Regions from separate parts of the Paraconexibacter sp. genome, predicted to be linked through region 1. Evidence: riboswitches for the same ligand, from Rfam matches in the RefSeq annotation. Region 1 holds a riboswitch; each other region holds the start of a gene.
The links. Region 1 has a riboswitch for cyclic di-GMP ahead of ACME2J_RS18970 (hypothetical protein). Riboswitches for the same ligand answer to the same signal wherever they lie in the genome.

Region 1 (9,817 bases):
GCAACCGGTGACCTTCGCGCGCAACGAGCTCGTCGTCGCCGTCCCGCCCGGATCGGAGATCGACGCGCTCGCCGACCTCGCCCGGGACGGCGTGACGATCGCCGTCGGCTCCGCGGACGTGCCCGTCGGGAGCTACGCGCGTGGCGTCCTCGACCGGCTCCCGGCCGCGCAGCGCGACGCGATCCTCGCGAACGTCCGCAGCGAGGACCCGGACGTCTCAGGGGTCGTCGGGAAGGTGGCGGGCGGCGCGGTCGATGCGGGCTTCGCGTACCGCTCCGACGTCGCCGCCGCCGGCGACCGCCTTCGCGCGGTCTCGCTCCCCCCCGCCCTCGAGCCCGAGGTGTCCTACGAGGCGGCCGTCGTGAGCGACTCGCGTCGTGCGCCGGAGGCCCGGGCCTTCATCGCGGGACTCCTCGACGGCCCCGGCCGGCGCGCCCTGCGCCGCGCGGGGTTCCTCCCGCCGCGATGAGACGACCGCGCCGCCCCGCCCCCTTCGCCGCGCTCGCGGGCCTCCTCCTCGCGGTCCTGCTCGCCTTCCTCGCCCTTCCGCTCGCCGCCGTCTTCGTCGACGTGCCTCCAGGCGACCTCGTCGGAGCCCTCGACGACCCCGCCGCGGTCGACGCGCTGCGCCTCTCGCTCGAGACGTCCCTCACCGCCCTCGCGCTCGTCGTCGCCGTCGGGACGCCGGCCGCGTGGCTGCTCGCGACGCGCCGCTTCCGCGGCCGGGCCGCGATCCTCACGCTCGTCGAGCTCCCGCTCGTCGTCCCGCCCGCCGTCGCGGGCATCGCCCTCCTCGCCGCGCTCGGCCCGAGCGGCGTCGTCGGCGGAGCGCTCGAGGACGCGGGCGTCCGGCTCGTCCTCGAACGCGCCGGCGTCGTCGTCGCGCTCGCGTTCATCGCGTCCCCGTTCTACGTCCGGCAGGCCATCGCGGCGTTCGAGGCGGTCGAGCCGCGCCTCCTCGAGGCGTCGCGGACGCTCGGCGCCGGCGAGGCGCGGACGCTCTTCGCCGTCGCGGCGCCGGTCGCGCGTCCCGGCCTCGTGGCGGGAGCCGCGCTCGCGTGGGGTCGCGCGCTCGGGGAGTTCGGCGCGACGCTCATGTTCGCCGGCTCGTTCCGCGGCGTCACGCAGACCGCTCCGCTCGCCATCTACGAGCGCTTCGGCACCGACTTCACCGGCGCGCTCGCGCTCTCCGCGGTGCTCATCGCCGCGAGCGCCGGCGTCCTCCTCGCGACGAAGGTCGCGGCCGGTCCGCTCGACTCCCCGACGGGGCTGCGCCGTGCTGCGCGCTGAGGTCGCGATCGCCCTGCGCGACGTCGCGCTCGACGTCACGCTCGAGGTGCCCGCGGGGACCTGCGTCGCGGTCACCGGCCGCTCGGGCGCCGGCAAGACGACCCTGCTGCGCGTCGTGAGCGGGCTGCAGCGACCGGACCGCGGCGTCGTCGAGTGCGGCGGGGAGACGTGGCTCGACACGACGCGGCGCATCGACCTGCCGCCGGAGCGGCGGCGGGCCGCGCTCCTGCACCAGGACGACGCGCTCTTCCCCCACCTCCCGGCGTGGCGCAACGTCGCCTACGGGCTCGACGCGCCGCGAGGGCAGCGGCGCGACCGGGCCGAGGAGATCCTCGCGACGTTCTCCGTCGGTCACCTCGCCGACGCCCGTCCGCGGACCCTCAGCGGCGGCGAGCGACGCCGCGTCGCGCTCGCCCGCGCCCTCGCCGCAGCCCCGCCGGTGCTCCTCCTCGACGAGCCGTTCACGGGCCTCGACGACGAGACCCGCGCCGACGTGCGCGAGGCGGTCCGGACCGCTCTCGACGCCTCGGGCGCACCGGGGGTCCTCGTCACCCACGACGTCGCCGACGCACGGGCGCTCGGCGCCGAGGTCCATGTCCTCTCGGACGGGCGCCTCCGCCCGGGAGCGTCCGGCCTCGCCTCTCCCCCCGACCGCAAGGAGCCTGCCGCATGACCGCCTCGTTCGCCCGCGTCCCGATCGGCACCGCAGCGACCGCCCTCGGGGTGAGCGTGGACACGCTGCGGCGCTGGGAGCGCGCCGGCAGGATCTCCTTCGAGCGCGATGGGGCCGGACGGCGCGTCATCGCCGGGTCCGAGCTCGCGCGCCTCCTCCGCGAGCGCGGGGGCAGCGGGCGCTCGAGCGCCCGCAACCGGCTGCAGGGCGTCGTCGTCTCCGTCGAGCGCGACGGCGTGATGGCGCAGGTCGACATGGCCTGCGGCCCCTACCGGATCGTCTCGCTCATGTCGCGCGAGGCCGCCGACGAGCTCGGCCTCGAGCCGGGGGTCACCGCCGCCGCCGTCGTGAAGGCGACGACCGTCCTCGTCGAGCGCTGAGCGGGAGCCCGCTCGCTCAGCCCCCGACGAGCGAGGCGCGCTCCGGCGGCGGGAGCTTGTCGTAGGTCGGGAGGAGCTCCTGGACCGGGACGAGGATGACCCCCTCCGTCGGATCGCCGACCCAGGATCCCGTCCCCGCCGCGAGCGTGTAGGCCGCGTACGCGGCGGCGCACGCGTCGAGCTCGTCGAGCGTGCGGTGCCAGAGGCCGCCGTCGGCGTCGACGATCCCGCGCAGCTTGAGCGCCGCGATCCGCTGCTGCAGCCCCCACGGGGTCCGCTTCGGCGAGGGCCGATGGCCGAGGAGCGAGCAGAAGACGGCGTCGGGATACGTCTCGACGAGGCGGCCGTTCCGCAGCGCGCCGTCGCCGACCGGGGCCTCGAAGCGGCCGTCCGCGACCGGGCGGTAGAGCCCGAGGGTCGAGAGGCGGTCGAAGAGCGCGAACCCCTGGGACATCCACGTCTCCCACTGCGAGAGCGCCTGACCGGCCGCGGGCACCGGGTAGAGCGGGAGCCGCCGCCGGAACAGGAGGGCGTCGCACACGCGTGAGCGCTCGTAGCGGCCGGACGGGAGGCCGAGCGCGTCGCGGAGCGGCGCTCCCGGGGCGAGGAGATCGAGCCGCGGGCCGGACGGCGCGTCGATCGCGACGACGACCTCACCGCGGCCGAAGCCGAGGACCGTCCGGGCGACCGCGTCCCCGTCGCCGGGGGCGTAGAACGTCGCGACGAGCTCCTGCGAGCCGTCGGTGCCGCGGCGCGGATGCAGCGTGACGAGCTGCTGGCCGGCCGGCTTCGCCGAGACGTCGATCCCGCAGTAGCGCATCGCGCGTCCCACGATAGAGTCCCGGCGTGCTCTCCGGCCTGACCGACGCCGAGCTCGGCGACCGGCTCGCCGCCCGCACCCTCGAGCTCGTCGACATCCCGTCCGAGTCACGGGACGAGCAGGAGATCGCCGCGCACGTCCTCGGCGTGCTCCTCGGCGCCGACGTCGAGGCCCGCGACGCGGGCGACACCTGCATTCTCGCCTTCCCGCCCGGCCCCGCGGACGGGCCGCTCCTCCTCCTCGGCGGTCACTTCGACACGGTCCCGGCGCAGGGCAACCGGCCGGGGCGCCGCGACGCGCAGGCCGTGCACGGCTGCGGCGCCGCCGACATGCTCGCCGCCCTCGCGGTGATGATCGAGCTCGCGACCGCTCTCGCGGCGGACCCGGCGGCGGCGGCCGCGACGCGCGCGCGGCTCGGGCTCGTCCTCTTCGGCCGCGAGGAGCTGCCGTTCTCCGAGAGCGCCCTCACCCCCCTTCTCCGGCGCGAGCCCTCGCTCCACGAGGCCGACCTCGTGCTCATGATGGAGCCGACGGACAACGCGATCCACGCGGGCTGCCTCGGGAACCTCAACGCGACGTGGACGTTCCACGGACGCAGCGGCCACTCCGCGCGGCCCTGGCTCGCCGACAGCGCGATCAGCCGCGCCGCGCGTGGCATCGCGCGGCTCGACGCGGTGGGGCCCATCGAGCACCACGTCAGCGGCCTCACGTTCACCGAGGTCGCGACCGTGACGCGCATCTCGGGCGGGATCGCCGACAACGTCGTCCCCGACCGCGTCGACTGCCACGTCAACTACCGGTCCGCGCCGGGGCGCAGCCCGCAGGAGGCCGAGGACCTCGTCCGGTCGTGGTGCTCGGGCGAGAGCGAGTCGTTCGAGATCATCGCCCACGCGCCCTCGGCCCCGGTCGTCGCGCCCGGCGACAACGCGCTCCTCGGCCGGCTCCAGGCGATCGGCGACCTCGGCGTCGCGCCGAAGCAGGCGTGGACCCCGGTCGCGGAGTTCGCGGCCGCCGGGGTGCCCGCCGCGAACTTCGGGCCCGGCGACCCCGCCTACGCCCACAAGCGGGACGAGCTCGTCCGCATCGATGCGCTCGTCCGCAGCGCGCGGCTCCTCGACGCGCTCCTCTCCGGGGACTGAGCCGGTTTGGGCGTCCCGCTCAACCCCGTCCTGGTCGGGATGCGCTCCTATCCGTTCGTGCGGCTCGGCGAGGCCCGGGCGGCCGCGGTGGCGCAGGGCATCGACGTCATCGACCTCGGCGTCGGCGAGCCGCGCGAGGAGACGCCCGCGTTCCTGCGCGCGGCCCTCCGCGATGCGGTCGAGGCGCAGCCCGTCTCGACGTACCCGCTCGCGGTGGGGCTCCCCGAGCTGCGCGCGAGCATCGCCGCGTGGGCCGGTCGCCGGTTCGGCGCGACGCTCGACCCGGACACGCAGGTCGTCCCGACCCTCGGGACGAAGGAGGTCGTCTTCGGCCTCGCCCAGGTCGTCGCCGGCGGCGAGCGCGACCTCGTCGCCGTGACCGCGCCGGGCTACCCGGTCGCCGTGCGGGGAGCGGCGTTCGCCGGCTGCGAGGTCGTCGAGCTGCCGCTGCGCGCCGAGCGCGGCTTCCTCCCCGACCTCGACGCGCTCTCCCCCGCCCAGCTGCGGCGGCTCGCGCTCCTGTGGGTCAACTACCCGAACAACCCGACGGCGGCCACGGCGCCGGAGGGCTTCTACGAGCGTGCCGCGGCCCTCGCGCGCGAGCACGGCTTCGTCCTCGCGAGCGACGAGGCCTACAGCGAGCTGTGGTTCGAGGGCGACCCGCCCCGCTCGGCGCTCGAGCTCGACGACCTCTCCCACGTCCTCGTCTGCAACACGCTGTCGAAGCGCTCCTCGATGCCGGGCTACCGCTCGGGGTTCGTGGCCGGGGACGCGGACCTCGTCGCGGCCCTCAAGCGCTACCGGCCGAACGTCGGGACGGCTCCGCAGGAGTTCGTCCAGCGGATGGCGATCGCCGCCTGGGACGACGAGGACCACGTGAGCGAGGTCCGCGAGCGCTACCGCGCGAAGCGCGCCGTCCTCCTCCCCGCCCTCGAGGCGATCGGCCTCCGCGACGCCGGCGGGCCGGCGACGTTCTTCCTCTGGCTCGCGCTCCCCGAGGGGACGCGTGCCGAGGGCAGCGAGGCCTACGCGATGCGCATCCTGCGCGAGCGCGGCGTGCTCGTCGCGCCGGGCGCGTACTTCGGCCCGGAGGGCGAGGGCTACGTGCGCGCGGCGCTCGTCCCGTCACCCGAGCGCTGCGAGGAGGCCGCCACCCGCCTCACCTCCTGATTCGCCGAACCGGATTCCTCCGTTGACATGGCCACGGAGGACTCCGGTTCGGCCGGGTGGGTCAGGGTCGGCCGCCCGGGCCGCCGCCGCCCGGGGCCGCAGGTGCGACGGCGGTCGGGGCCGGGTCGGGCGCGGGGGCCGGTGCCGCCGGCGCCCGTGTCGGGGCGGGGGCCGGCGTCGGGGCGGGAGCCGGAGTCGGCTTCGGCGCCGACACCGGAGCCGAGGCGGTGGGCGCCGGGCGCTCGACCGGGGCGCTCGTCGGCCGCGTCGGCTTCGCAGGGGTCGACGTCGGGCGCTTCGACGGCGCCGAGCTCGGGCGCGTCGCGCCGCTCGACCGCCGTGACGCCGCGGGCGTGCTCTCGACCGCTTCGCGGCCGCGGGCCGCGGCTGCGGCCCGGCTGTGCCGGGCCTCGTCGGCCCGCTCCGCGGCCTCGCGGCGCTTCTCCGCCGCCTTCTCGGCGGCGGCGTCCGCGTCGTCGCCCGACTTCGAAGTGGTCGTCGTGCGCAGCGCGGCGGGGATGGTGGCGGGCGCCGAGACGGTCCCCGAGGAGGTGGTCGTCGACGTCGTCGTGGTCGTGGTGGACGCCGCAGGCGCCGGATCGTCCGAGCCGCCCGCCGTCGCGACCGCGGCGGCGCCCCCACCCGCGGCGATGACGAACGCGGCGAGACCCTTCGCGACGCCCGCGGTGAGCGCGATGCCGCCGAAGGAGGCGCCGCCGAGCGCGGTGCCGCCCGCGGCTGCCGTGCCGGTCGCCGCAGCCGCAGCGCCGGCTCCTTGGAGGCCCGAGGCGACCGCGCCCACCCCGGCCGGCAAGCCGAACACCGGGAGGAGCATGATCGCCGCGCTGCGCTCGCGGATCGAGCTCTGCAGCGCGCTGCAGGCCGTGCAGTCGCGGAGGTGGGCGCGCACCTTGCGGCCGCGCAGCGCGCGGCCGTCGCCGTCGGAGATGAGCGCGGCGACGTCGACGCACGCCGCGTCGCGGCCCTCCTGGGCGCCGGCGAGGGCGGTGCGTGCCTTGAAGATCGCCTGGCGGGCCGCGACCTCCGACGTGCCGATGACCTCGGCGATCTCGCCGTAGCCGAGACCGCGCACCTCACGCAGGAGGAGCGCCGAGCGCTGCTGGTCGGGGAGCCGGCCGATGTCGTCGAAGAGCTGCGTGATCCGGCGCGAGACCTCGGGGTCGGCCTCGGGCGCGGCGAGCGCGACGTCGTCGATGTCGACGTCGGCGTCGCGGCGTGCCGTGATGATCCGCAGCGCCTCGTTGTGGGCGATGCGGAAGAGCCAGGCCCGGACGGAGATGACGCCCGTGCCGTCGCGCAGCGCGCGGAGCGCCGCGGCCATCGCCTCCTGAAGGGCGTCCTGCACGTCCTGGGGGTCGCGCAGCCGGGCGAGGAGATAGCGGGAGATCGCGGCGCCGTGCCGCTCGTAGAGGACGTCGAAGGCCGACTCGTCCCCTTCCCGGACGCGCTTGGCGAGCGCCTCGTCGGAGAGGCGCGTCGTCGCCGTCCAGGGGCGTCGTGTCAGGGGCTGGAGGAGAGTCGCCATGTCGTGCGTCGAGCCTCGCAGATCGGACCCCCGCGGTCGGTCACCGCGGGGGTCCGGAGAGGCTGGAGAGGAGGAGCCTCTCTACGGTCGGCCGACGACGCCCGCCGGAGGGCCGGCCTGGTCGTCGGTCGGAGCGCCGGTCACGCCGGTCGGAGGACCAGCGAAGTCGGGACGGTTCTCCGCGCCCTTGCTCCCAGGGCGGAACAGCTTGCTGTGACCCGACACGCACATGCCGAAGGCGTTGGACTCCTCGCCCGCCTCACCCTCGTTCGTGCGGTACTTGTCGTCGAAGGCCGCCGGGTCGGCCTCGCGCTCGGCCTTGCACACCTGCGCGCCACCACGACGACCCTGCGCGCGGTCCTTGCCGGCCTGCGCCTTCGCGCGCGCCTTCTCGAGGCCCTTGCGGGCCTGCTCGGGGACGATGTCCATCAGCTCGTCGAGCACCGAGACGTCGTTCGCCGAGCCCTCGCCGACCGCGTCGATCGCCTTCTCGACGTCGTCGACGGCCGAGGTCTCCACGTCGCCGGCGCGCATCGCGCGGTCGAGCGTCGTCGCGGGACGCGTCCCGATCTTCGTCACCTGCTCGATGGACTTCGCGAGGCCCTTCTGCGCCTGCGAGGGCAGCCGCTCGGCGAGCGCCGTGAGGCGCTCGAGCGCCTTCTCGCGCCCGGCCACGGCGTCCTCGACCTCGTCGGCGGCCTTCGCGTCGGCGCTGCCGTCGACGCGCGCGACGACCTTCGCCGCCGTCTCCGCGTTCTCCTGGAACTGCTTCGCGATCCGCCGCTCGTCGAGCGCGCGATCCTCACGATCTCCGCTGCGGTTGTGCCGGTGGGCACTCGCGGTCTCGCGGTCCGCCCGGCGGAGATGGGCGATCGCGGCGCTGTCGCGGCCGTCCTTCGCGTGCTCCGTCGCCTTCTCGATCGCCGCGTCTGCGCGGTCGAGGTGCCTGTCGACGCTCGCCGCCGATGCCGGCGAGGCGAACGCGAAGACGCCTGCGATCGCGAGTCCCGCTGTGAGCCTGCTCCTGCTCTTCATCTCGTACCCCTCCATGTAGGGCGGCCGGGCTGCCTGCGTGAGGCCCCTGGCTTTGCGACCCCGCCTCGCGACGGGTGTGCCGTTGTCCGTGTCGGGTGCTGAGAGGAGTTATCGGCGCGGTCCGTGACCACCTATACCCCGAAGCTGGCGCGTCGCCGCTCCCCCAGTCCGCCGAACCGGATTCCTGCGGCGCCATGGCACCGCAGGAATCCGGTTCGGCGCTGGCGGTTCGGGGCGGCGCTCAGTCGTTCTGGTGGAGCATCTCGTTGAGGCTCCCCCACGCGCCCTCGCGCGGGAGGACCTCGAGGGCGCCCGTCTCGCTGTTGCGCCGGAAGAGCAGGTTGGAGACGCCGCTGAGGTCCTTCGCCTTGACGACCTCGCCGTCGGGCGTGCTCACGCGCATGCCGCCGGTGACGTAGCAGCCGGCCTCGACGATGCACTCGTCGCCGAGCGAGATGCCCAGCCCGCTGTTCGCGCCGAGGAGGCAGCGCTCACCGATCGAGATGACGGTGGTCCCTCCGCCGGAGAGCGTGCCCATGATCGACGCCCCGCCGCCGACGTCGGAGCCGTCCCCGACGACCACGCCCGCGCTGATGCGCCCCTCGACCATCGACGCGCCGAGCGTCCCGGCGTTGAAGTTGACGAACCCCTCGTGCATGACGGTCGTGCCCTCGGCGAGGTGCGCGCCGAGCCGGACCCTGTCGGCATCGGCGATCCGCACCCCGGCGGGGATGACGTAGTCGGTCATCCGCGGGAACTTGTCGACGCTCGTCACCTGCAGGGCCCTCCCGGCCGCCCGGGCCCGCAGGCGCGCGGCCGGGACGTCCTCGACGGCGCACGGACCGTGTGAGGTCCATGCGACGTTCGCGAGGAGCCCGAACGCCCCGTCGAGGTTCGCGCCGTGCGGCGCGACGAGCCGGTGCGAGAGGAGATGGAGCCGCAGGTAGACGTCGTGAGCGTCCTGCGGAGGGGCCGAGACGTCCTCGACGACGGTGAGCACGGGGTCGACGCGGACGTCGCGGACCGCGTCGCGCCCGATCGCGCCGTTGAACGCCCCGCCCCCGAGGTCGGTCGCGACGGCCGGATGGACGACGTGGGTGCCCGCGCCTGGGTGCTTCGCCGCGGCGATCGCGTCCTGCGCGGCGCCGCCCAGGCCGAGCTGCGGCGCCGGATAGTACGTGTCGAGGACGCGCCCGTCCCGCTCGGCGATGGTCGCGAGGCCGACGGCCCACGCTCCGGTCTTCTGCTCGGTGCTCACGGCGCGGGAGGCTACAACCCGGCCAGCTCGGCGAGCGCCTCGGCGCTCAGCTCCCCCGCGTACACGCAGACCGCCCACCCGGCGAGGTCGACGTGGAGCGCCTCGCTCACCGTCACCCGCAGCTCGCCACCGTCGAGGCGGACGAGGACGTCCTCGTCGGCCCCCGACAGCACGTACGCCACGGCCGCGCCGCTCGCGCCGGTGCCCGACGACATCGTCTCGCCGACACCGCGCTCGAAGATCCGCGCCCGGATGACCCCCGACTCCACCTCGCTGAACCACGAGACGTTCGTCCGGTTCGGGAAGAGCTCGGCGTGCTCGATCGCCGGGCCGAGGGCGGACAGGTCGAGCGCCTCGAGCTCCGCGAGGTCGTCCACCCGGATCGCGCACTGCGGGTTGCCGATCTGGACGTGCTGGAAGCGCCACGTCCGGCCGCCCGAGACGACGTCCCCCGTCCCGTCCTCTCCGCCAGACGGGAAGTCCGCGGAGCGCAGCCGCGCCCGTCC
Region 2 (9,817 bases), on a different contig from region 1:
CCGCAGGACGACGGCCGCCCCCGCGCCGAGCAGGACGACGCCCCCGACGACGACCGCGACGGGCGGCCCGTCCTCCTCGCGCGGCGTCCACCGCAGCGTGCCGGCGATCGTCGCCGGCGCCTCCTCTCCGGACACCGCCACCTCGACCGTCCAGTCGAAGATCTCGGCAGGCTCGTCGGGATCGGTCACCTGCGGCGGTCGCGTGTCGGCCATCCAGTGGATCCGGTGGTCGTGCCACGCGAAGCGCCCCGAGCGGTCGACGACGCGCCAGCGCGGCTCGCCCTCGCCGTCGACGCCGTCCGGCACCGTCACGCGCCCGTCGCGCTCGGTGCTGAGGTAGGTCGCCGGCGAGTCGTCGTTGACGGCGACGGTGCCGTCCGCCTCGATCCGGACGTACGGCTCCCCCTCGTACCCGCGCACGACGAGCTCGCGGTCGCTGTCGTTGACGAGCACGAGCTCGTCGTCGCGGTTGCGGACCGAGACCGAGACGCCGTCGGGCATGCCCGTGACCGACGTGATGGTGCTCTCGTACCGGGGGTCGGGCTCATGGGCGACCGCGGGGGCGCTCGAGGCCCCCGAGACGGCGAGCGCCACGGCCAGCGCACGACCCACCCCGGCCACCGGGGAGCGGGCTTCCGGATCGCGACGACCGGCGCCGGGCGAGCCGACGCGTCGCGGCCGCGGCAGCTGAGCGGCAGGACGCGGCGGGCGTGCGCGGCGGCCCGCGGCCCGCGCTCCGCGAGCGAGGGCGGAGGCGGCGATCTCCCGGCGGACGGCCATCCCGCTGAGGGTAGCGCGACGAGGAGGGCGTCCCGGCGTCGGCTCCGGGGCAATCGGCGTCCAGCGCGGCCGCCGTCTCGTACCCCTCGCATGGAGAGCGTCTGGGACTACCCGCGACCCCCCGCCCTCGTCCCGTGCGAGCGCCGCGTGCGGATCGTGCTCGGCGGCGCGACGGTGGCCGACTCGACGCGCGCCTGGCGCGTGCTCGAGACGAGCCATCCGCCGACCGTCTACGTCCCGCGCGAGGACTGGGCGGCCGGGGCGCTGCGCCCATCGGAGGCGCGCGGGACCGCCTGCGAGTGGAAGGGCCGCGCCGCCTACCTCGACCTCGTCGGCGGTGACGGCCGCGTGTGCGAGGCGGCGGCCTGGACCTACCCCGCGCCGACGGAGCGGTTCGCCGCGATCCGCGACCACGTGAGCGTCTACCCCGGCCGCATGGACGCCTGCTTCCTCGACGACGAGCGCGTCGTCGCGCAGGAGGGCGACTTCTACGGGGGCTGGATCACCTCCGACATCGAGGGCCCGTTCAAGGGCGGCCCGGGCACGTGGGGGTGGTGAGCGGGCCCTCCCTACGATGTCCGTCATGCACGACCCCGCCGAGACCCGGCGCGCGCTCGACATCGTCCGCATCGTCGCGCTCGCCGACTTCGTCCTCCTCCTCCTGCTCTTCTACGTCGCGTTCGTCGACCGCAGCGACGGCGCCGTCTCGATCCTCGGCCCGATCCACGGCTTCGGCTTCGTCGCCCAGCTGTACCTCGTCGCGAAGGGCGCGGGCGAGGGACGGTGGGGCTGGTGGTTCCCGGCGATCGTCGTCGCCACCGGGGGCCCGCCCGGCGCCCTCGTGGGCGACATCCGCGTCCGCCGCGCCCTTCCCGCCTGACCGGGACGCCGGTCAGCGCGCGACCACGCGCACCGTCGGCAGCCGCCGGCGTCCGCCCCGCCCGTCGAAGGTGCCGCTGACGACGAAGGCGGTCCGCGCGTCGCGCCGGACCGCGCTGCGCGCCCGGCCGGGGATGCGCACGTAGACCTTCCTGCGCCCCGGCGAGTCGAGGCGCACGGTCCGCCGCGCGAAGACGTCGCCGCGGTAGCTCACCCGGAGGCGGCACGTGCCCGCCTCGTTGCCCCCGCACGTCACCGGGATGCCGCGCTCGAGGGCGCCGTCGCGCGTCGTGCCCACGGAGGGAGGACGCGTGAGCCGCCGCTTGTCGACGCCCGCGATCTTCCGGATCGCGTTGTTGGCGCGGTCGGACACGTAGAGGACCCCGTCGCCCGCGTACGCGATCCCGCGCGGGCCGTCGAAGCGGGCGTCCCGCGCCGGGCCGTCCTCCGCGCCGCGGTCCCCGCCGGCGACGGTGGCGACGACCCCCTCGGGGCTCACGACGCGGATCCGGTGCGTCCCCGCGTCGGCGATCCACACGAAGCCGTCCTCGTCGACGTCGATCGCGGCCGGCCGGCCGAACGTCGCGTATCCCGGCGGGCCGTCGCGCACCCCGTACTCCCCGGTCCCGGCGAACGTGCGATGCGTGCGCCCGGTGCGGGAGACCTTCCGGATGCGCTGGCGGCCGTAGTCCGTCACGTAGACGGCGCCGTCGGGGCCGACGTCGACGCTCCAGGGCTCGTCGAGGCCACTGGTGACGGTCTCGCGCTCCCCCGTCGCCGGATCGACGCGACGGACCCACCCGGCGTCGGCCTCCGCGACGAGGATGTCCCCGTCGGGCGCGACCGCGACGTCCCTGGGACGTGCCCAGAACAGGCCCGGCGTCGCATCGGTCACGATCCCGCCGTTCGACGTCGCCTTGCGGATGAGCCCGTTGTGGTAATCGGCGACGTAGACGTCCCCGTCGGGACCGACGTCGAGGCCCGCGGGAGCGTTGAACTCGGCGAGGAGGCCGATGCCGTCGGTCGCGTCGCCCTCGCCCGACCCGGCGAGCGTCTCGACGATGCCGGCGGGCGTCACGCGGCGGATGCGATGGTTCTGCATGTCGGCGACGAGGACGTTGCCGTTGCCGTCGAGGGCGATCCCGGCCGGCGCGCTCAGCCGCGCGGCGGTCCCGAGGCCGTCCACCCAGCCGCCGGCGCGCTCGCCGGCCAGGACGACGACGGTCGCGCCGTTGGGCTGCTGCGGCCCCTGGGCGGAGGCCGCCGGGCCGAGGAGCGCCGCGACCGCGAACGGGAGGACGGCGATCGCGCGCGCGCGGGACACGCCAGCGAGGAGAGCAGTCGCGCCCGCGCTTCGCATCCCCCACCGGCCGGTGTCGCCGTGTGGAATGCTCGCGGCCGATGGTGCGCTTTTCTCCTCCGCCCGCGCTCGCAGGGCTGCTCGCCGCGGCGGCGCTCGCGCTCGGCGCGTGCAGCGACGACCCGAGCCTCGATGCCCCGGCGAGCGGCGAGGAGGTGCCTGCCGGCGGGGTCGAGGCCCGCTTCGAGGCCTCCGCGGACGGCCTCGCGCCGGAGGAGGTCACCGTGCCGTTCGCGGTCCCGGTGCGCCTCGAGGTCACCTCGGCGGACGGGCGCCCCTACGAGGTCGTGCTCGAGGACGGCCTCGGGCCGGGCGAGGACGCGACGGTCGACGTCCCCGCCGACGGCACGGGCGAGGCCGACGTCGGCCCGTTCGATCCCGGGCGATACGTGCTGCGTCTCGCGGGCGACGATCCCTCGGCGACCCTCGTCGTCGAGGAGTAGCTGCGCCCGCGGCGCCGCCCCAGGGTACGCTCTCGCGCCATGGCCCTGAGGTCGCTCGGCGCGTTCCTCGCGCTCGTCGCGTCGGCGGCGGGCATCGTCGCCTGCGGCGCCGCCGCCGGTGACCCCGGGCGCATCGCGCCGTTTCGCGCGGAGGTGCCCGCGCTGCCGATCCCCGCGCCTCCGGCGAGCTCCGCGGAGGACGATGCGACCGAGGACGCGACCGGCGATGCCGCCGAGAGCGCCCCGGAGGGTGATGTCGCGAGCGCCGCGCGCGGCGAGGCCGAGGGCCGGCCGGCGAGCGGTGCGCCCTCCGACGCCGAGGTCGCCGCCGAGCTGCGCGAGGCGTTCGAGCTCCCCGGGGGCGGGAAGACGAGCGGCCGTGACATCGTCAACGCGGCGACGCTCATGCCGGACGGCCTCGCCGCCGCGCCCCCGACCGCGCCGCGGGCGGTCCGCGCCATCATCCACGCGGGCAACCAGGTCGCGAGGAAGCCGTACGTCTACGGCGGAGGGCACGGGAAGTGGATCGACACGGCCTACGACTGCTCGGCGTCGATGTCCTACGCCTTCGCTGCCGCCGGACTCATCGACCGCACGATGGTGTCCGGGCAGTTCGCGGAGTGGGGCGAGCCGGGCCCCGGCAAGTGGGTGACGATCTACGCCAACGGCGGCCATGCGTTCATGACGGTCGGGGGCCTGCGCTTCGACACGAGCGGGCTGAAGCAGACCGGCTCGCGGTGGCAGACGGGCGGCCGCTCGACGGCCGGCTTCACCGTGCGCCACCCGAAGGGCCTCTAGCACCGCCCGCCCGGCGTCCCCGGGGACGTCCACCGCAGCTGCGGCACGGGTTGAAGAAGGCGCCGGGCGTGCCGATAGCCGGGGCATGGCCCTCGTCGCGCCCCGCCCGCCCCTGCCGCGCCGCCGTCCCGGCGCCGGAGCGCGCGCGAGCGACGCCGAGCTCGTCCGCGAGGCCGCGCGTGGCGACGAGGCGGCGCTCGAGGCGATCGACGCCCGCTACCGGGCGGCGCTCGAGCGCTACTGCCGCACGATCGTCCTCCAGCACGCCGACGCCGAGGACGCCGCCCAGGCGGCGCTCGCCGCGGGCCTCCGGGCCATCGCCGACGGACGCGCCGAGCCGACCGCGCTGCGCGCCTGGCTGTACAAGATCGCTCACCGCGAGGCGCTCGCCGTGCTGCGCCGGCGACCCCCGGCCGCCGAAGCCGACCTCTCCGACGAGGCGATCGCGGAGCTCGTCCCCGCGGCGAGCGACCGCACGGTCGAGCGGGAGCGGCTCGCCGAGCTCCTCGACGACCTCCGCGCCCTCCCCGAGCGCCAGCGCTGCGCGCTCGTCCTCCACGAGCTCGGCGGCCTGCGGCACGACGAGATCGCGAGCGCGCTCGAGATGCCGTCCGACGCCGCGGCCCGCCAGGCCGTGAGCACGGCGCGCCGGAGCCTGCGCCGGCGTCGTCGACGCGACCTCCACGTCCTCTTCCCGGCCGGCCCGGTCGTCGCACTCGCGAGCGCGGGCGCGGGGGCCGGGGCCGCCGGCGTCGCCGCGGTCGGCGGCGCGAGCGGCCTCGGCGCGATCGGCGCGTGGATCGCGGGCGCCGGCGTCGCCGCGAAGTGCGCGGCCGTCTGCGCCGCGATCGGCGCGATCGGCGCCGGCTCGCTCGCCGTCGCCGAGCAGCCGCAGCGACCCGCCGAGCGGGAGGCCGCAGCGACACCCGAGGCGTCCGGGCCAGGCTCCGCCCCCGCGGTCGAGCGCGCGGCCGACGAGCCCACCCCGGCGGCCCGCCTGCGGGACGCCGAGGCCGCCGAGCGCGCAGCGCAGCGCCGCGCGGCCGACCGCCGTCGCCGGGAGGCCGCGGCCGAGCGTGCGACCGCACGCCGCGAAGCAGCGCGCGAGCGCCGCGAGAGCACGGCCGTGACCGTCCCGGCCGCCGAGGCGGAGCCCGACGTCATCGAGGTCGAGGTGACCGGCGAGGCGGGCGCGATCGTCCCGGAGGGCACGGAGCCCGCGGCCTCCGCGCCGGCCCCCGCCCCGCCCGCTCCCGCCCCCGCGACGCCGCGGGCGACGCCGGGGACGAGCGTCGTCGTCGAGGACTCGGACGTCGGCTCCGTCGTCGCCGAGGGCACCTCCGCGGGCGAGGTCGTCGTCGAGGTCCCATGAGCGCCGACGCGCCACATACGAGGTCGCGCGCTCACATTCGCCCCACGTTCCCCCTCTCGAGGGTTGAGGCACGGATGATCCGCCGCCTCGGAAAAAGGCACACCCGTCGCGAGGCGGGGTCGCACAACCAGGGGCCTCCGCCCGGAGGCCGCCCAGTCGCCCGAAGGAGCATTCCGTGTCCCACCGTCTGACCAGGATCGCGGCAGCGGCGCTCGCCGCCGTCGCGATCGTCCCCGCGAGCGCCCAGGCCGCGAAGACCCCGACGTCGAAGGACGTCGCCCGCCACGTCGAGAAGGCGATGGAGGCGACGAGCTCCCTCGAGCGTCTCGTCGACCGCGGCAGCGACCGCAAGGCCGTCTCGCGCCTCAAGCGCTCCCGCCGCACCGGCGCCAACGCCGCCCGCACCGCGCGCCGCTACGCCGCCCGCGCCCGCTCCCACACCGCCCAGGAGCGCGCGATCGGCGCGCTCGCCGCGGCCGGGGCGCTGCAGGCGCAGAACGTCGCCGACTACGCCGCGCTCATCGAGCAGGCCGACGGCACCCTCCAGCGCCGGCTCGCCCAGGGTCTGCGCCCGACGCTCGCGAGCCGCGACTCCGTCATCGCCTCCCTGCAGTCGCTCGTCGACCGCATCGAGGACGAGCAGCTGAAGGCGATCGCCGCCCAGGCGCTCGCCGCGCTCACGGCGCAGGCCCCCGCGGCGCTCGAGGCCCTCGCGGCGCTCGACATGGACGCGCTCCCCACGCGCATCACCGACCTCGTCGCGACGGCGATGGAGATGGCGACCGCCGCGCTCGACCACGTCACCTCGCAGCTCGGCACGCTCATCCCGTCCCTCCCCGTCGCCGCGCAGGAGCCCGTCGCCCAGGCGCTCGCGACGGTGACGACGGTCCTCGCCGGCCTCACGCCGATGATCGAGCAGATGGGCGCGACCATCACCGCCACGATCGACGGCGTCATGACGATGGTCAACGAGCTCCTCGCGACCATCCCCGGCGTCTCCGGCATCCTCGCCGGGCTCCCCGGCGGCGACGCCGCGGGCGGCGACTCCGGCTCGGCCGCGCCCGGCGGCCTCCTCGGCGGCCTCGAGGGCCTCATCCCCGACCTCGGCGGGATCCCCGTCGTCGGCGGCCTCCTCGACTCGATCCTCGGGAACCTGCCGATCATCGGCGGGCTCCGCTAGGACCTCGCGCCTCGCCCGACGCCCCGTCCCGCGCGCACCGCGGGGCGGGGCGTCCGCGTGCGTGGGTCACGACGTGTGGCGTTCCAGCGACGCTCCGCGTCGCTGATTCTCCACACGTGCCGGTGCGCCGCGACGTGTGCGGGGGAGGTGTGGCGCCGCGCCGCAGCGCCGGCGCCCGGGGACGGGGCTCTCAGTCCCCGAGGATCCGCAGCTTCCGCACCGGACCCTCGACGTAGCAGTCCTCCTGCTCGCTGCAGTCGATGCGGTGGGCCTGCCAGTAGTACGTGCCCGGCCGGTTGATGAAGTGGCTGCGCAGCCCGCGGTAGCGCTCGACCTTCTTCGTGAAGAGGCTGCCCTTGCGGCGACCCATCTTGCGGAAGTAGACGGGGTTCTTGAGCCGCCCGTCCTTCGCCTTCTTCTTCGACTTGGAGACGCGGACGAAGAGGGCGTCGTTGCCGGTCGTGCGGACCTTGAACGTGAACCGGGTGCCGGCGTCGAAGCCCTTGTTCGCCTTGGGCCACACCGAGCGGGGCGGCGGCGGGGCGTCGTCCTCCGGGCCGGAGACCCCGGCGGAGGCGACGGCGCCCGAGCCGGCGAGGGCGACGAGCGTCGCGGCGACGAGAGCGGAGCTGCGCACGGACATCGGAGCGAGGCTACGCCATCCGCGCGATCTCCACGCCGCCGGCTCCGACGTTCGTCGAGAGGCGGTCGAGCGCCGCGTCGGTCCCGTCGCGCGCCTCGCGATCGTCCGCCCCGGGCTCGCGGTGGAGCCCGTGGACCCGGAGGACGCCCGTCCCGCGGTCGAGCGCGGCGTCGGCGCGGGCGACGAGGCGCTCGCCGACGAGGACCGGGAGGACGTAGTACCCCCATCGGCGCCGGTCCGCCGGGACGTAGATCTCGAGTCGGTGCGAGAACCCGAAGACCGCCTCCGTGCGACGGCGGTCGCAGAGGAGGTTGTCGAACGGCGAGAGGGCGAGCGAGGCGCGGCCGGGCTCGAGGTCGCCGAGACGCGCGACGTCCTCCTCGTGCGCGTACCAGGGGCCGGGGAGCAGCGCGCCGTCGTCGCCGCGGACCGCGACCTCCGCGAGCGGACCGTCCCGCCGGGCCAGGCGGCGCAGGACGCCGGGGAGATCCTCGTACCGCCCGCGCGTGAAGTGCGCACGGACCTCGGGTGCACGCGCGACCCCGAGCATCCGCACCGCCCGCAGCGCGGCGGCGCGCGTGACGGCGGCGGGCCCGCGCGGGACGCCCTCCGGGGCGTCGGCCGGCAGGCAGCGCTCCAGGAGGTCCCAGCGGCGCGCGCCGCCCGGCGCGTCGCGATCCGCGACGCCGATCCGCCCCGTCATCCAGAGGACGTCGAGCATCCGGGCGACGGTCTGGCGCGAGGACACCTCGTCGGTCCAGTGGCCGTGACGCCACGGCTCGGCCGAGCGGTCCGTGAGCGCGCGGGCCGGCAGCGGGCCGTCGCGCCGGAGCGTGCGCAGGACGCTGCGCGCGAAGCCGCGGTTCGCCTCGAGGAACGCCCGCCGGCGCGCGGTCCGCGGCGACGGACCGTCGAGGTGGCGGCGCATCGCCGCGCGATGCACCGGGAGGTCGTCGACGTGGCAGAGCGACGCCTCGTGAGCCCAGTACTCGAAGAGCTGCCGCTCGCGATACGCGGCCTCGGCGATGTGGTCCTCGTCGACCGCCCCGATGCGCGCCGCGAGGACGAGACGGGGCGAGCGAGCGACCGTCGCGACGGGATCGAGCTGCAGGCAGCCGAGGCGGCGCACGACCTCCGCGATGCGCCTCGACTCCTCGCCGGCGGGCGGCCGGCCCGGCGGATCGACCGCGAGGCCCTGCGCGTGGAGGGCGAGCCGGCGCACGTCCGCGACGTCGAGGACCCGGGCGGTGGACACCCCGCGGACGCTACCCGCCATCATCAGGGGGGTGACCACCGACGCCGCCGACCGGATCGAGGTCCTCGAGGACGAAGGCGCCCCCATGCCGCCGTCGCTCGCCGACGCGATCGGCGGCCCGCTCGGCGCGGCGGAGTCGGCGGCCCCCGCCGCCGCGTTCGTCGTCGTCTACACGGTGGCCGGCCAGGAGGTGAAGACGGCGGCGATCGTCGCGGTCGCGATCACCGTCGTGCTCGGCTTCGCGCGGATCGTGCGCGGGCAGACCGTGCAGTACGCGCTCAGCGGCCTCTTCGGCGTCGCGCTCGCGGGGTTCGTCGCGACGCGGACCGGCAACGCCGAGGACTTCTTCCTCCCCGGGCTCCTCGCGAACCTCGGCTGGGGCGCCGTCTTCCTCGTCTCGGCCGCCGTCCGCCGTCCGCTCATCGGCTACCTCGCGATCGCGCTCGGCGCCCGCCCGCGGAATCCCGCCGCCCTCGAGAAGCCGGCGTGCGAGGGCGAGCGCTGCAAGTCCCGGTCGGACTTCCGCGCCTGGCGCACGGACCCGGCGTTCGTCCGCGCGGCCACCCGCGTCACCCTGCTGTGGGCCGCCCTCTTCTTCACGCGGCTCGCCGTCCAGCTCCCCCTCTACTTCGCCGACGCGCTCGTCGCGCTCGGCACCGCGAAGATCGCGATGGGGATCCCGCTCTTCGCGCTCGGGGTGTGGCTCTCGTGGCTCCTCATGCGCCCGGTCATCCGCCCTCCCCTCGCACCGGGAGATGGCGCGACGGCCTGACCACCCGGTCAGGAAGCGGCAAAGGCTGTACGGTGCCCGCCGTGGGCGTGACGATGATCGCGGCGGAGGGGGGAGGCGTCGACTGGCTCCACCTCATCACGATCCCCCTCTTCACCGGGGCGATCGGCTGGCTCATCAACTGGAGCGGGGTCATCATGCTCTTCAACCCCGTGCGGTTCCACGGCGTCCGCGTCCCCGGCCTCGACAGGGTCGCGACGCTGCTCCCGCGCAAGGTCCAAGAGGTGCCGGGGATCATGCAGGGGGGCGTCGGCTGGCAGGGCATCGTCCCCGCGCGCGCGGCGAAGATGGGCTCGATCGCGGTCGACAAGGCGATC
Region 3 (9,817 bases), on a different contig from region 1:
ACTCGGCCTCCTGGGTGTCGATGAGCGCGAGCGTGGCGACGCCGAGACCCATCATCACGCTCATGAGGAGCATCGCGCTGATGAGCGCGATGCCGGTCTCGTCGCGGAGGCGGGTGAGCGCGCTGAGCCGGCGGGTCGTCATGTGACGGAGATCTCCTGGGAGTTGCTGTCGTGGGCGAGGTCGGCCGGGTCGAGCACGCGCAGGACGATCGAGTGCGTGCCCGGGGCCGCCTCGTAGGTGAAGCTGATGCCGGTCCCGACGAGCACGCCGCCGTCGTACCACTCGTACTTGAGCGGCTGGCCCTCCGGGTCGTAGGACGCCGAGCCGTCGAGCACGATGCCCTGCGTCGAGGCCGTGGCGGTGAACGCGGCGACCGGGTGGCGGTTCTGGTTGCGCAGGAAGACGCCGGAGCTGATCGAGGTCTCGGGCACCGTGTCGGTCCCGTCGTCGTCGACGAAGAGGTCGATGTGGATCGACGTGATCTCGCTGAGGTTCGTCGCATCGACCGAGAACACCGGGCGCGTGCCGTTGACGATCGCCTCCACGACCGTGTCGGTCCCGTTCCAGCCCGCCGCGGGGCAGCCGGCCGTCGACGGGACCGCCGGCGGGTTCGCGGTCGTCCAGTGCTGCGTCTGCGTGACGAGGCGCTTGTTCGCGTCGTCGAGGCAGTAGCGGCGGCGCATGACGTTGAGCAGGTTCTCCCCCGCGCCCGGGCTCTCCGGCGCGACCGTCTTGAAGACGATGTCGTTCGGGCTCACCGCGTCGAACGCCTGCGGCTGCTCGAGCGTCGGGCTCGCGAGGTTCCGGAGGTCGCGGGAGAGCTCCTCGACGGTGCGCCGCGCGGCGTCCTGCGCGTCGACCCGCACGCTCGCCTCGCTCTGGTCGCTGCGCGCGCTCTCGTAGGTGAAGAGCGTCGCGCCCAGGACGATGACGAGGAGGCTCATCGCGACGAGCAGCCCGGTGAGGCTCTCGCCGCGCTCTTCGCCCAGGCGACTGCGAAGGCGGCGGATCATCCGGTCACCGGTCCCAGGAAGGTGCTCTCGGCCATGTTCTCGTCGACGGCGACGACCCAGTAGGTGTGGCTCGTCCCCTTCGCCGTCGCGTCGGTGTAGGTGAGCTCGGACCCGGTGCCCGTGCGGTCGAAGCGCGACGCGATCGTCGTGCCGTCCCGGTAGATCCGGTAGTACTCGACGCTGTCGCCGAGGTCCGAGTCCGAGCCGGCGTCCCAGGTGAGGACGGGCACGCCGCTCGCGGTCGAGACCTGGAGGTTCGACGGCGGGCTCGGCGGCGAGTTGAAGATCGACGTCGTCGCGTCGTTCGACTTCGCTCCCTCGCGCAGCGGGGTGCCGGGCGTCGTGTCGACGGCGACGGCGTAGTAGGTGTGCGAGCCGGCCGGCGGGCTCGTCTCCCGGCAGCTCGTCGCCTTCGTGAGGGTGCACACCATCACGGGCGTGGAGAGCGGCCTCTTGCGGTAGACGCGGTACCCCATGATGTCGCGCTCGGAGTTCGCCCGCCACTCGAAGTCGACGACGCCGTTGTTGAGACCGGCGTCGAAGTCCTTCACGGGGTACGGGACGCGGCGGTTGATCGTCATCGCGGTCTGGCGGATCGAGCCGAACTGGCCGAAGCGGTCGAAGGCCTTCGCGCCGACGAGGTACGTGCCGTCGAGGACCTCGCCCTCGTTCGGCGACGACCCGCTCGACACGCTGCCGAGCTGCCAGGTGAACGACCAGCTCGTGTCGGCGCCGGTCGCCGCACCCTGGGCGGTGCCGTCGACGTACCAGGCGGCGCTCTCCGCCGGGGCGTTCGTCGCCGCGGTGAAGCTCACGCTCGAGCCTCCGGAGATCGGCGACGCGTTGCCGGGGGTGACGGAGACGACGGCGGGCGCGGCGGCGAGACCCGGGTTCGCGATCGCGGTCGCCTGGAGCGAGTACCGCGTGCCGCCGCCCTTGTCCCAGCGGACGAGGACGACCAGGCGCTTGTAGTCGGAGGGCACGGTGTCGGTCCCCTCGTGCGGGCAGACGAGGAGGCAGATCCCCACGCTCGCCTCGGTGAGGTTGTCGACGGTGCCGTCGAGGTCGAGGTCGATGCCGCAGTCGCCGACGCTGAGGCCGGCGGTCGCCGCGAGGTTCGTGCCCTGGATGCTGCCGTCGACGCCGAGGAGCTCGCGGCACTCCTCCGGGGTCGTCTGGCCGTTGCCGCTCGCGCAGAAGAGCGTGCCGTCGTGATCTCCGGTGCCGTCGGCCGCATCGTCGACGTCGCAGACCCCGACGGCGACCGTGTAGTCGTAGCCGCGGCGGCGGATCGTCCAGCCTCCGCCCGTCGGCGTCGAGTCGGCGAGCTCGGGCGTCGCCTGGACCTTCGAGACGACGGCGGCGGGGACGAGCGCGTCGTAGGGCACGGAGCGCACCTCCTCGACGATCTCGCGCTGCAGCGAGACGGCCTGCTCGCGAGCCTTCGTCGTCGTCGTCACGGCGTTCGCCATGTCGAGCATCGAGACCGTGCCGAGCATCCCGACGAGGAGGATCACGGTCGCGATCATCACCTCGACGAGAGTGAGACCGGATTCGCAGCGGAGGGACGCCGGACGCTCCATGCACCCTGTGTCGGCCTCTTTCGACCGGCGACGACTCATCCGGCGGGATCTGGACGAGTGGTCGATGGCCCCCTCCCCAGTTGCTGGACGGAGGCTGGACGGGTGCCCCACCGATCGTGGAACGAGTGAGGGGGCGGTCCCGCCACGGGACCGCCCCCTCACCGAAACGCGGACGAGGCGGGCCCGGGGGCCCGCCTCGTCGTGAAGCGACTGATGTCGGTGAGCCGACTACCAGGAGCCGCTCGTCGGGCAGCCGCCGTTGCCGGCGGTCGTGCACGAGCGGGTGAAGACGCCGGCGCCGGTCTTCGTGATCGTGAACGCGTTGCCGGTCTCCGAGGCCGCCGTGACGGTGTAGCTGTCGGCGGTCGTGATGTTGACGCTGCCGCCGGTGCCCGTGACCGTGCTGCCGAGGAGGACCTGCGGCGAGGACGAGCAGTTCGTCGGCGTCTGGCGCTCGTCGACGAGGCACGACTCGAGCTGGGTCACGGCGTTGCGGGCGTCGGACTTCGCGGCGGAGTCCTTCGCCTTGTCGCGCTGACCGAGGAACGTCGGGAGCGCGATCGCGGCGAGGATGCCGATGATCAGGATGACGACGAGCAGCTCGATGAGCGTGAAGCCACCCTCGTCGTTGCGGAACTTCTGCAGCATGTGATCCTCCTGGGATCTGGGACCTGTGGTTTGCGCCAGCTCCGCGGTTCTCCGCCCCCGTGGGTCCTTCCCGGCCCGGTGGCAGCTCGGCTGCCTCACGTGTGCGAGGCCCGTGGCTTTGCGTCCCGCCCTCACGGACGGTTTGCCGTTGGCACCTTGGCTCTGGCTTCTGACACGTCCCCCATCGGCGCCTCCCCAGAAGCCCTTGAGCACTTGGACGTTCGTCCTACGCACCGCCGGTGCGGCGGGAGGACGGCGCCACGGACGGGGTCCGGCAGGGATCTGCGACGATCCGGCGAGTGGTCGCGCGCCGCCTGCTCCTCTACCTCGCCCTCGTGCTGCTCGTCCTCTCCGTCGCCGGCCTGCTCGCCTCGAGCCCCGATTCCGGGGACGACGAGGCGTCCGCCCCGCCCTCGGCCGGCCCCGCTCCCGCGACCGTCGACCGGGTCGAGGCGACGCTGCCGTCCGAGGAGCCGGTCGAGGCCATGGTCGGCGACGTCCTCGCGCTCACGGTCCGCACCGACGAGGCCGGCCGCGCGGAGATCGCAGAGCTCGGCGTCGACGTGCCGATCGGGCCCGGGCTCGAGACGCCGATCCTCGTCCCGCTCGAGCGCGCCGGCCGCTTCCCCGTCACCCGCCGTCTCTCGGACGAGCGCCTCGGCACGCTCGTCGTCCGCCCGCGGTGAAGCACGTCGAGTCCACGCTGGAGCGGCGCGCCGACGCCCTCGACGGGCTGCGGGGCCTCGCCTGCATCGCCGTCATCACCTACCACGCGTGGCTCTACAAGGCAGGGACCGAGCCGTTCTCGAGCCGCCGGGAAGGGCTCTTCGACGACACGATCCACGAGCTGCGACTCGGGCTGACGTGCTTCTTCGTCCTCAGCGGCTTCCTCCTCTTCACGCCGTGGGTGAAGGCGGCGATCGAGAAGCGCCCGTCGCCGAGGCTCGGCCCCTACGCGCTGCGGCGCGCCGCCCGCATCGCGCCCGCGTACTACCTCGCGCTCTTCGGGTCGATCGCGCTGCTGTCGGGCCGCCGGGGCGACGACCCGGCGATCCGGCTGCCGCCGAGCGAGGATCTCTGGACGTACTTCGTCTTCGGGCAGAACTTCCAGACCGACACGGTCCTCAAGCTCGACCCGCCGATGTGGTCGCTCGCGACGGAGCTCATGTTCTACGCGGTCCTCCCGATCTTCGGCTGGATCGCGATGCGCAAGCTCTGGCACCGCGGGCGGACGGGGCTCCTCGTCGCCTGCGGGGTCATGTTCGGCGGGGGCGTCGCCTTCAACGCGTGGCTCGCCGCCGATCCCGATCTCAACGCCTACGTGCTCTCCAAGCAGGTCCCCGCCTTCGCGACCTACTTCGCGCTCGGGATGCTCGCGGCCGTCGTCGCGTACGGCTGGAGGACGTCCTCGCGCGCGATCCTGTGGTCGCTCTACGCCGGCGGGATCCTCGCCGTCCTCCTCGGCGCCTGGTGGGCGGCCGACTGGGGCGCGCGCGCGGACCGCGTGCAGTGGCGCGACACGGGCGCGGCGCTCGGGTTCGCGGCGATCGTCGTGGCGGCGTGGATCTCCGCGCGCCCCGCGCGGTTCCTCGTCTGGCCGCCGTTCGTGTGGATCGGCATCGTCTCCTACGGGATCTACCTCTGGCACGTCCCGTTCATGGTGTCGCTGCGCGCGGAGGATCTCCTCCCCTCGTCGACGCCGGGGACGCTCGCGGTCGTGGCGGTGCCGACCCTCATCGTCGCGTCGCTCAGCTGGTACAAGGTCGAGAAGCCGACGCAGGACAGGGCGCGGCGCAAGCGCGCGTCCCGCCCCCGGGTGCCGGAGCCGACGGGCGTCCCCGGCCGCGAGGCGCCCTGAGGACGAGGCGGGGGGGGGGCTCAGCCCGCCTCGGAGCGCAGCCGCTCGCCCGCCTCCTGGGCGTCGTGCTCGGGGATGAAGCTCCCCGAGCCCTCGCACCACGGGCAGGTGACGCTGTGCTCGGAGCCCCCGAGGCGCGAGACGAGAGTGCCGGTGCCGCGGCACGGCGTGCACTGCTGACGGGTGTCGGGGGCGTCCTCGGCCACGACGGCGCACAGTAGCGACCCGGCCTCGCGGCCGCGGGTCGGTCGTCCGTCCACCGCTCTCACCGGATCTCGGGAAGCTGCCGATGAGGGGCGGGATGCGACCCGTATCGCGTTTCCGTCACGACGACGGGTTCACGCTCGTCGAGGTGATGGTGACAGCGGTCATCCTCGCCTTCGGCCTGCTCAGCATCCTCACCCTCGTCGACCGCGCGAACGGGACGACGACGACCACCGTCGGCCGCGAGGCGGCGACGAACATCGCGCGCGAGGTCGTCGAGCGGGCCCACGCCGTCGACTACGGCGACCTCACCCCGGGCCTCGCGCCGCAGGCCCTGCGCGCCGCGGTCGACCCGACCGGGGCGCGCGAGAGCGTCGCGACGACCGCGACGCGCTGGACGATCCCGTCCGGGCGCTCGGCGACCGGTCAAGGGAGCCCGCCGCGCATCGACCTCGACGTGACCGCCTGCTCGGTCCTCGCCCCCTCGAGCCGGCCGCGCGTCATCGACCCCACCCTGACGCTGTGCCGGTCCGCCGGCGGCGGGTCGGGCGGCGGCACGACCACGACCACCTCGTCGGGCTCCTGCTCGATCCGGGCGACCGACGACCCGACGATCGGCGTGACGATCGAGCTCCTCGTGTCCGTCGACCTGTGCGTCGGCGGGGCGCTCGCCGGCGCGGTGTGCACGCTCCTCGGACCGACCGCGCCGCTCGACGCCGTCCTCGACCCGCTCGTCGGCGAGGACGGCGCGGTCAACGTCCTCCTCGGCACGCTCGGCGGCTCGTTCGGAGCCGATCTGTGCGGCGGCCGGCCCGTCGTGCCCGTCCCCGACGGCACCGCTCCGGCGGACAGCGCCCGGCGCGTCGCCGTCACCGCCTCGTGGGGTCCGCGCGACACGCAGTCGGTGACGCTCACGACGATCGTCCCGAGGCCCTCGTGACCGGTCACCGCAGCCTCGCCGCCCGCCTGCGGGCGCAGGACGGCGTCTCGCTCGTCGAGCAGCTCATCGTCATGGCCGTCGCGCTCGTCGTCCTCTTCGCGGTCCTCGACACCGCGGAGAACTTCACCTCGAGCTCGGCCGCGAACACGCGGCTCACCGACGCCGAGGACCGGATGCGCACGGAGATGGCGACGCTCGCGACCGACCTGCGGCAGGCGCCGCCCATCAACGCGTCCGCGTCGCCGGGGGAGATCACGCCGATCGCCGTCGCCCGCCCGCACGACGTCATCTTCCGCGACCCCGACGCCGCCGGCGGCTGGATCCGGTACTGCACCGGCGCGTCGACATCGGCGCCCGGCCAGCGCGCCCTGCGCCGCGGCGAGATGACCGGCGGCTTCACCGATCCCGGCGCGGACTGCCCGTCGGGGACGAGCGGCGGCTGGACCTACGGGGACGTCCTCCCCGAGGGCGTCCGCGAGGAGGAGCGCCTCTTCGCCTACAGCGGCTGCGCCTCGCCCGCGAGCTGCGCGGCCACGAACGTGGAGACGGTGATGGTGACCATCGCGATCGAGCACGTCGAGGGTCGGACGCTGCGCCTCACGAGCGCCGTGACGCCGAGGAACCTCGGATGACGCGCCGTCGAGCCATCGGCGACACGGGCCGCGAGCACGGGTTCATCCTCGTCCCGGCGATGGTCCTCATCGCCCTGCTCCTCGGGCTCGGCCTCGCGATGCTCTCGATCGTCGACACGCAGTCGAGCGCCTCCGGCCGCGAGCGCGCCGACAACCGCGCGTTCAACGCGGCGGAAGGGGTCGCGCGCAGCGCGGCGCTCGTCCTCGCCTCGACCGAGCACTGGCAGAGCAGCGCGGCGCGGACACGCAGCGGCAGCGACGCCGCGACCTGCGGCTCCGGCGACCAGACCTACGACGACGGGGCGACGAACGCGTTCGGCGCGGCACTCGCCGACGTCGTCGAGCAGGGCTACGGCGAGGACGCCGGGGACTGGAGCGTGAACGTCTGCCGGGTGAGCAGCACGACCGAGGCGTGGAGCGACGCGTACCTCGACTCGCGCGTCGCCTACGCGGAGACCGCGACGGCGACGCGCGACTGGCTGTGGGTCCGGGGCCGGGCCACCGTCGCGGGCTCCACGAAGACCGTCGCGCTCAAGGTGCGCGCGGACCGGGTGACGCTCCCGCTGCCGACCGACTACGCGGTGAAGACCGGCTCGTTCGGCACGAGCGACGTGCACTCGACGCTCGGGACGCTCCTCTCGACCGGGAACAGCCTCCTCGGCGTCGTCGGCGGGCTCCTCAACGACGGCGACAGCGTCATCGAGGACAACTCCGCGAAGGTGGCCGTCCGCTGCGGGATCCTCCACCTGCTCGAGGGGCAGATCTGCCTCGCGGGCACGCTCGCGTCGCTCGCGGGCGGCGTCGACATGCTCGGCCTCAGCCCGCTCAACACGCTGCTCGGCACCGACCGCTTCGTCCAGGACACCTCGCGCCACGTCGCGACGAAGGCCCAGCTCGAGGCGTGGCGCGCCGAGGCGATGGCCGGCGGCACCTACTTCGCCACCCGCAACGACGGCGCCGAGTGCCAGCCGACGGCCGACCTCAGCGGCAAGGTCGTCTGGATCGAGCAGGTCGGCGACGGCAGCGGCCGCTGCGACATCACGAGCACCCGGACCGCGAAGGCGCTCGTCGTCTGGCGGGGGCGGGTGCGGGTCCTCGGGCGGTTCAACGGCGTCCTCTACGCGGCGAACCGCGAGACGGACGGCACGCCGCACATCTCGAGCCCGCCGAACCAGTCGGTGCTCTTCTCGAACGGCGGAGACGTGCGCGGCGCGGTCTTCGTCGACGGCAGCGGCACGACGCACATCAACCTCCCGCGGATCAACTGCGGCCTCCTCGGCCTCAACTGCGTCCTCGGCAGCGTCCTCAACCTCCTCGGCCTCATGCCCGAGTACACCGCGGTGCGGCGCGACACGGACATCATCCGCGCGGCGTCGCCGGAGGCGACCGACGGGGCGAGCGTCCCGCCCGGCGGCTTCCACCAGCCGGCCGCGAACTGACGCGGACGACTACCGTCCCCGCGGTGGACGGCCGCTACGCCCCCTCCCCCACCGGACCGCTGCACGTCGGCAACCTGCGCACCGCCCTCCTCGCGTGGCTCTTCGCGCGCTCGACCGGCTCCTGCTTCCGCATGCGCATCGAGGACCTGGACACGGGGCGCTCGCGGCGTGAGCACGAGGAGGGCCAGCTCGCCGACCTCGCCGCGATCGGCATCGACTGGGACGGCGAGGTCCTGCGCCAGTCGGAGCGCTCCGCCGTCTACGCGGAGGCGGTCGAGGCGCTCCGCGCGCAGGGTCTCGTGTACGAGTGCTGGTGCACCCGCGCGGAGATCCGCGCGGCGGCGAGCGCGCCCCACGGCGAGCTTCCCGAGGGCGCCTACCCCGGGACGTGCCGGGACCTCGGCGCCGCCGAGCGCGCCGACCGCGAGCGCTCCGGGAGGCCGGCCGCGCTCCGCGTGCGCGCCGGGGAGGCGCACGTCACCTGGGAGGACGTCCTCCTCGGGCCGGGCGAGGGCGTCGTCGACGACCTCGTGCTGCGTCGCGGAGACGGCGCCTACGCCTACAACCTCGCGGTCGTCGTCGACGACGCCGCGCAGGGCGTCGAGGAGGTCGTGCGCGGCGCGGACCTCGCCGGGACGACGCAGCGGCAGGTGTGGCTCGCCGAGCGCCTCGGCCTCGGCGTCCCCCGGTACGCGCACGTCCCCCTCGTCCTGGGTCCCGGCGGCCGGCGCCTCTCCAAGCGCGACGGCGACGTGACGCTCGGCGACCGGCTCGCCCGCGGGGAGACCCCCGACGAGGTGCGCGGAGCGCTCGCCGCGAGCGTCGGGCTGTGGCCGGCCGGCGACACGCCGACGGCCGAGGACCTCGTGCGCACGTTCGACCCGATGCAGATCCGCGGCGACGCCTCGCACGTCCCGCTCCCCGGGATCGCCGGTCCCGACGACGCCGACGGGTAGGGTCGGCGGCTCATGGCCTTCGTCGACACCGAGAGGATCGCCGTCGACGCCCGCAGGCACGGGCGGCTCGGCATCGACACCGAGTTCATGGGCGAGGGGCGCTACCGGCCGCTCCTCTGCCTCGCCCAGGTCGCCGTCGACGACGGTGAGGGCGGCGCGATCGTCGACGTCCTCGATCCGCTCGAGGAGGGCGGCTTCGACCCTGCCCCGATCGCCGGGGTGCTCGCCGACCCGGACGTGGAGATCGTCCTCCACGCCGGCCGTCAGGACGTCGCGCTGCTGCGCCGCGTCTGGGAGACGGAGATCCGCAGCATCTTCGACACGCAGATCGCGGCCGGGTTCGCCGGGATGCGGGCCCAGGTCGGCTACGAGGGCCTCCTCTCCGAGCTCGTCGGCGTGCGGCTGCGCAAGTCGGCGAGCTTCACGAAGTGGGATGCGCGGCCGCTGAGCCCCGAGCAGGTCGACTACGCCCGCGAGGACGTCCTCCACATCCTCGAGGCGGCCGACGTGCTCCAGGACCGCCTGCGGGCCTCCGGGCGCCTC

Region 2: it holds a riboswitch for cyclic di-GMP, as region 1 does, so the genes downstream of both, ACME2J_RS03940 (hypothetical protein) here and ACME2J_RS18970 (hypothetical protein) in region 1, are expected to answer to the same signal.
Region 3: it holds a riboswitch for cyclic di-GMP, as region 1 does, so the genes downstream of both, ACME2J_RS14240 (type IV pilin protein) here and ACME2J_RS18970 (hypothetical protein) in region 1, are expected to answer to the same signal.

Annotation. Positions count from the first base shown of each region.
Region 1 is NZ_JBLKKY010000073.1:6,772-16,588, forward strand. Features, by position in the region: gene modA (molybdate ABC transporter substrate-binding protein) at 1-469, shown strand, start outside; gene ACME2J_RS18935 (ABC transporter permease) at 466-1,290, shown strand; gene ACME2J_RS18940 (ATP-binding cassette domain-containing protein) at 1,277-1,963, shown strand; gene ACME2J_RS18945 (TOBE domain-containing protein) at 1,960-2,343, shown strand; gene ACME2J_RS18950 (DUF429 domain-containing protein) at 2,360-3,163, opposite strand; gene dapE (succinyl-diaminopimelate desuccinylase) at 3,190-4,302, shown strand; gene ACME2J_RS18960 (pyridoxal phosphate-dependent aminotransferase) at 4,309-5,472, shown strand; gene ACME2J_RS18965 (RNA polymerase sigma factor) at 5,534-7,018, opposite strand; gene ACME2J_RS18970 (hypothetical protein) at 7,100-8,053, opposite strand; cyclic di-GMP riboswitch class I at 8,070-8,144, opposite strand; gene dapD (2,3,4,5-tetrahydropyridine-2,6-dicarboxylate N-succinyltransferase) at 8,295-9,311, opposite strand; gene dapF (diaminopimelate epimerase) at 9,323-9,817, opposite strand, start outside.
Region 2 is NZ_JBLKKY010000007.1:4,909-14,725, forward strand. Features, by position in the region: gene ACME2J_RS03905 (hypothetical protein) at 1-594, opposite strand, end outside; gene ACME2J_RS03910 (DUF427 domain-containing protein) at 871-1,338, shown strand; gene ACME2J_RS03915 (DUF3817 domain-containing protein) at 1,364-1,660, shown strand; gene ACME2J_RS03920 (NHL repeat-containing protein) at 1,673-2,983, opposite strand; gene ACME2J_RS03925 (cupredoxin domain-containing protein) at 3,061-3,462, shown strand; gene ACME2J_RS03930 (hypothetical protein) at 3,502-4,260, shown strand; gene ACME2J_RS03935 (RNA polymerase sigma factor) at 4,346-5,632, shown strand; cyclic di-GMP riboswitch class I at 5,719-5,796, shown strand; gene ACME2J_RS03940 (hypothetical protein) at 5,808-6,812, shown strand; gene ACME2J_RS03945 (hypothetical protein) at 7,003-7,455, opposite strand; gene ACME2J_RS03950 (DNA glycosylase AlkZ-like family protein) at 7,466-8,710, opposite strand; gene ACME2J_RS03955 (DUF3159 domain-containing protein) at 8,742-9,482, shown strand; gene ACME2J_RS03960 (hypothetical protein) at 9,524-9,817, shown strand, end outside.
Region 3 is NZ_JBLKKY010000041.1:3,879-13,695, forward strand. Features, by position in the region: gene ACME2J_RS14225 (pilus assembly PilX family protein) at 1-142, opposite strand, end outside; gene ACME2J_RS14230 (PKD domain-containing protein) at 139-1,014, opposite strand; gene ACME2J_RS14235 (prepilin-type N-terminal cleavage/methylation domain-containing protein) at 1,011-2,636, opposite strand; gene ACME2J_RS14240 (type IV pilin protein) at 2,826-3,245, opposite strand; cyclic di-GMP riboswitch class I at 3,323-3,402, opposite strand; gene ACME2J_RS14245 (hypothetical protein) at 3,545-3,931, shown strand; gene ACME2J_RS14250 (acyltransferase family protein) at 3,928-5,103, shown strand; gene ACME2J_RS14255 (YuiA family protein) at 5,124-5,309, opposite strand; gene ACME2J_RS14260 (type IV pilus modification PilV family protein) at 5,405-6,247, shown strand; gene ACME2J_RS14265 (PulJ/GspJ family protein) at 6,244-6,879, shown strand; gene ACME2J_RS14270 (hypothetical protein) at 6,876-8,318, shown strand; gene gluQRS (tRNA glutamyl-Q(34) synthetase GluQRS) at 8,342-9,274, shown strand; gene ACME2J_RS14280 (ribonuclease D) at 9,287-9,817, shown strand, end outside.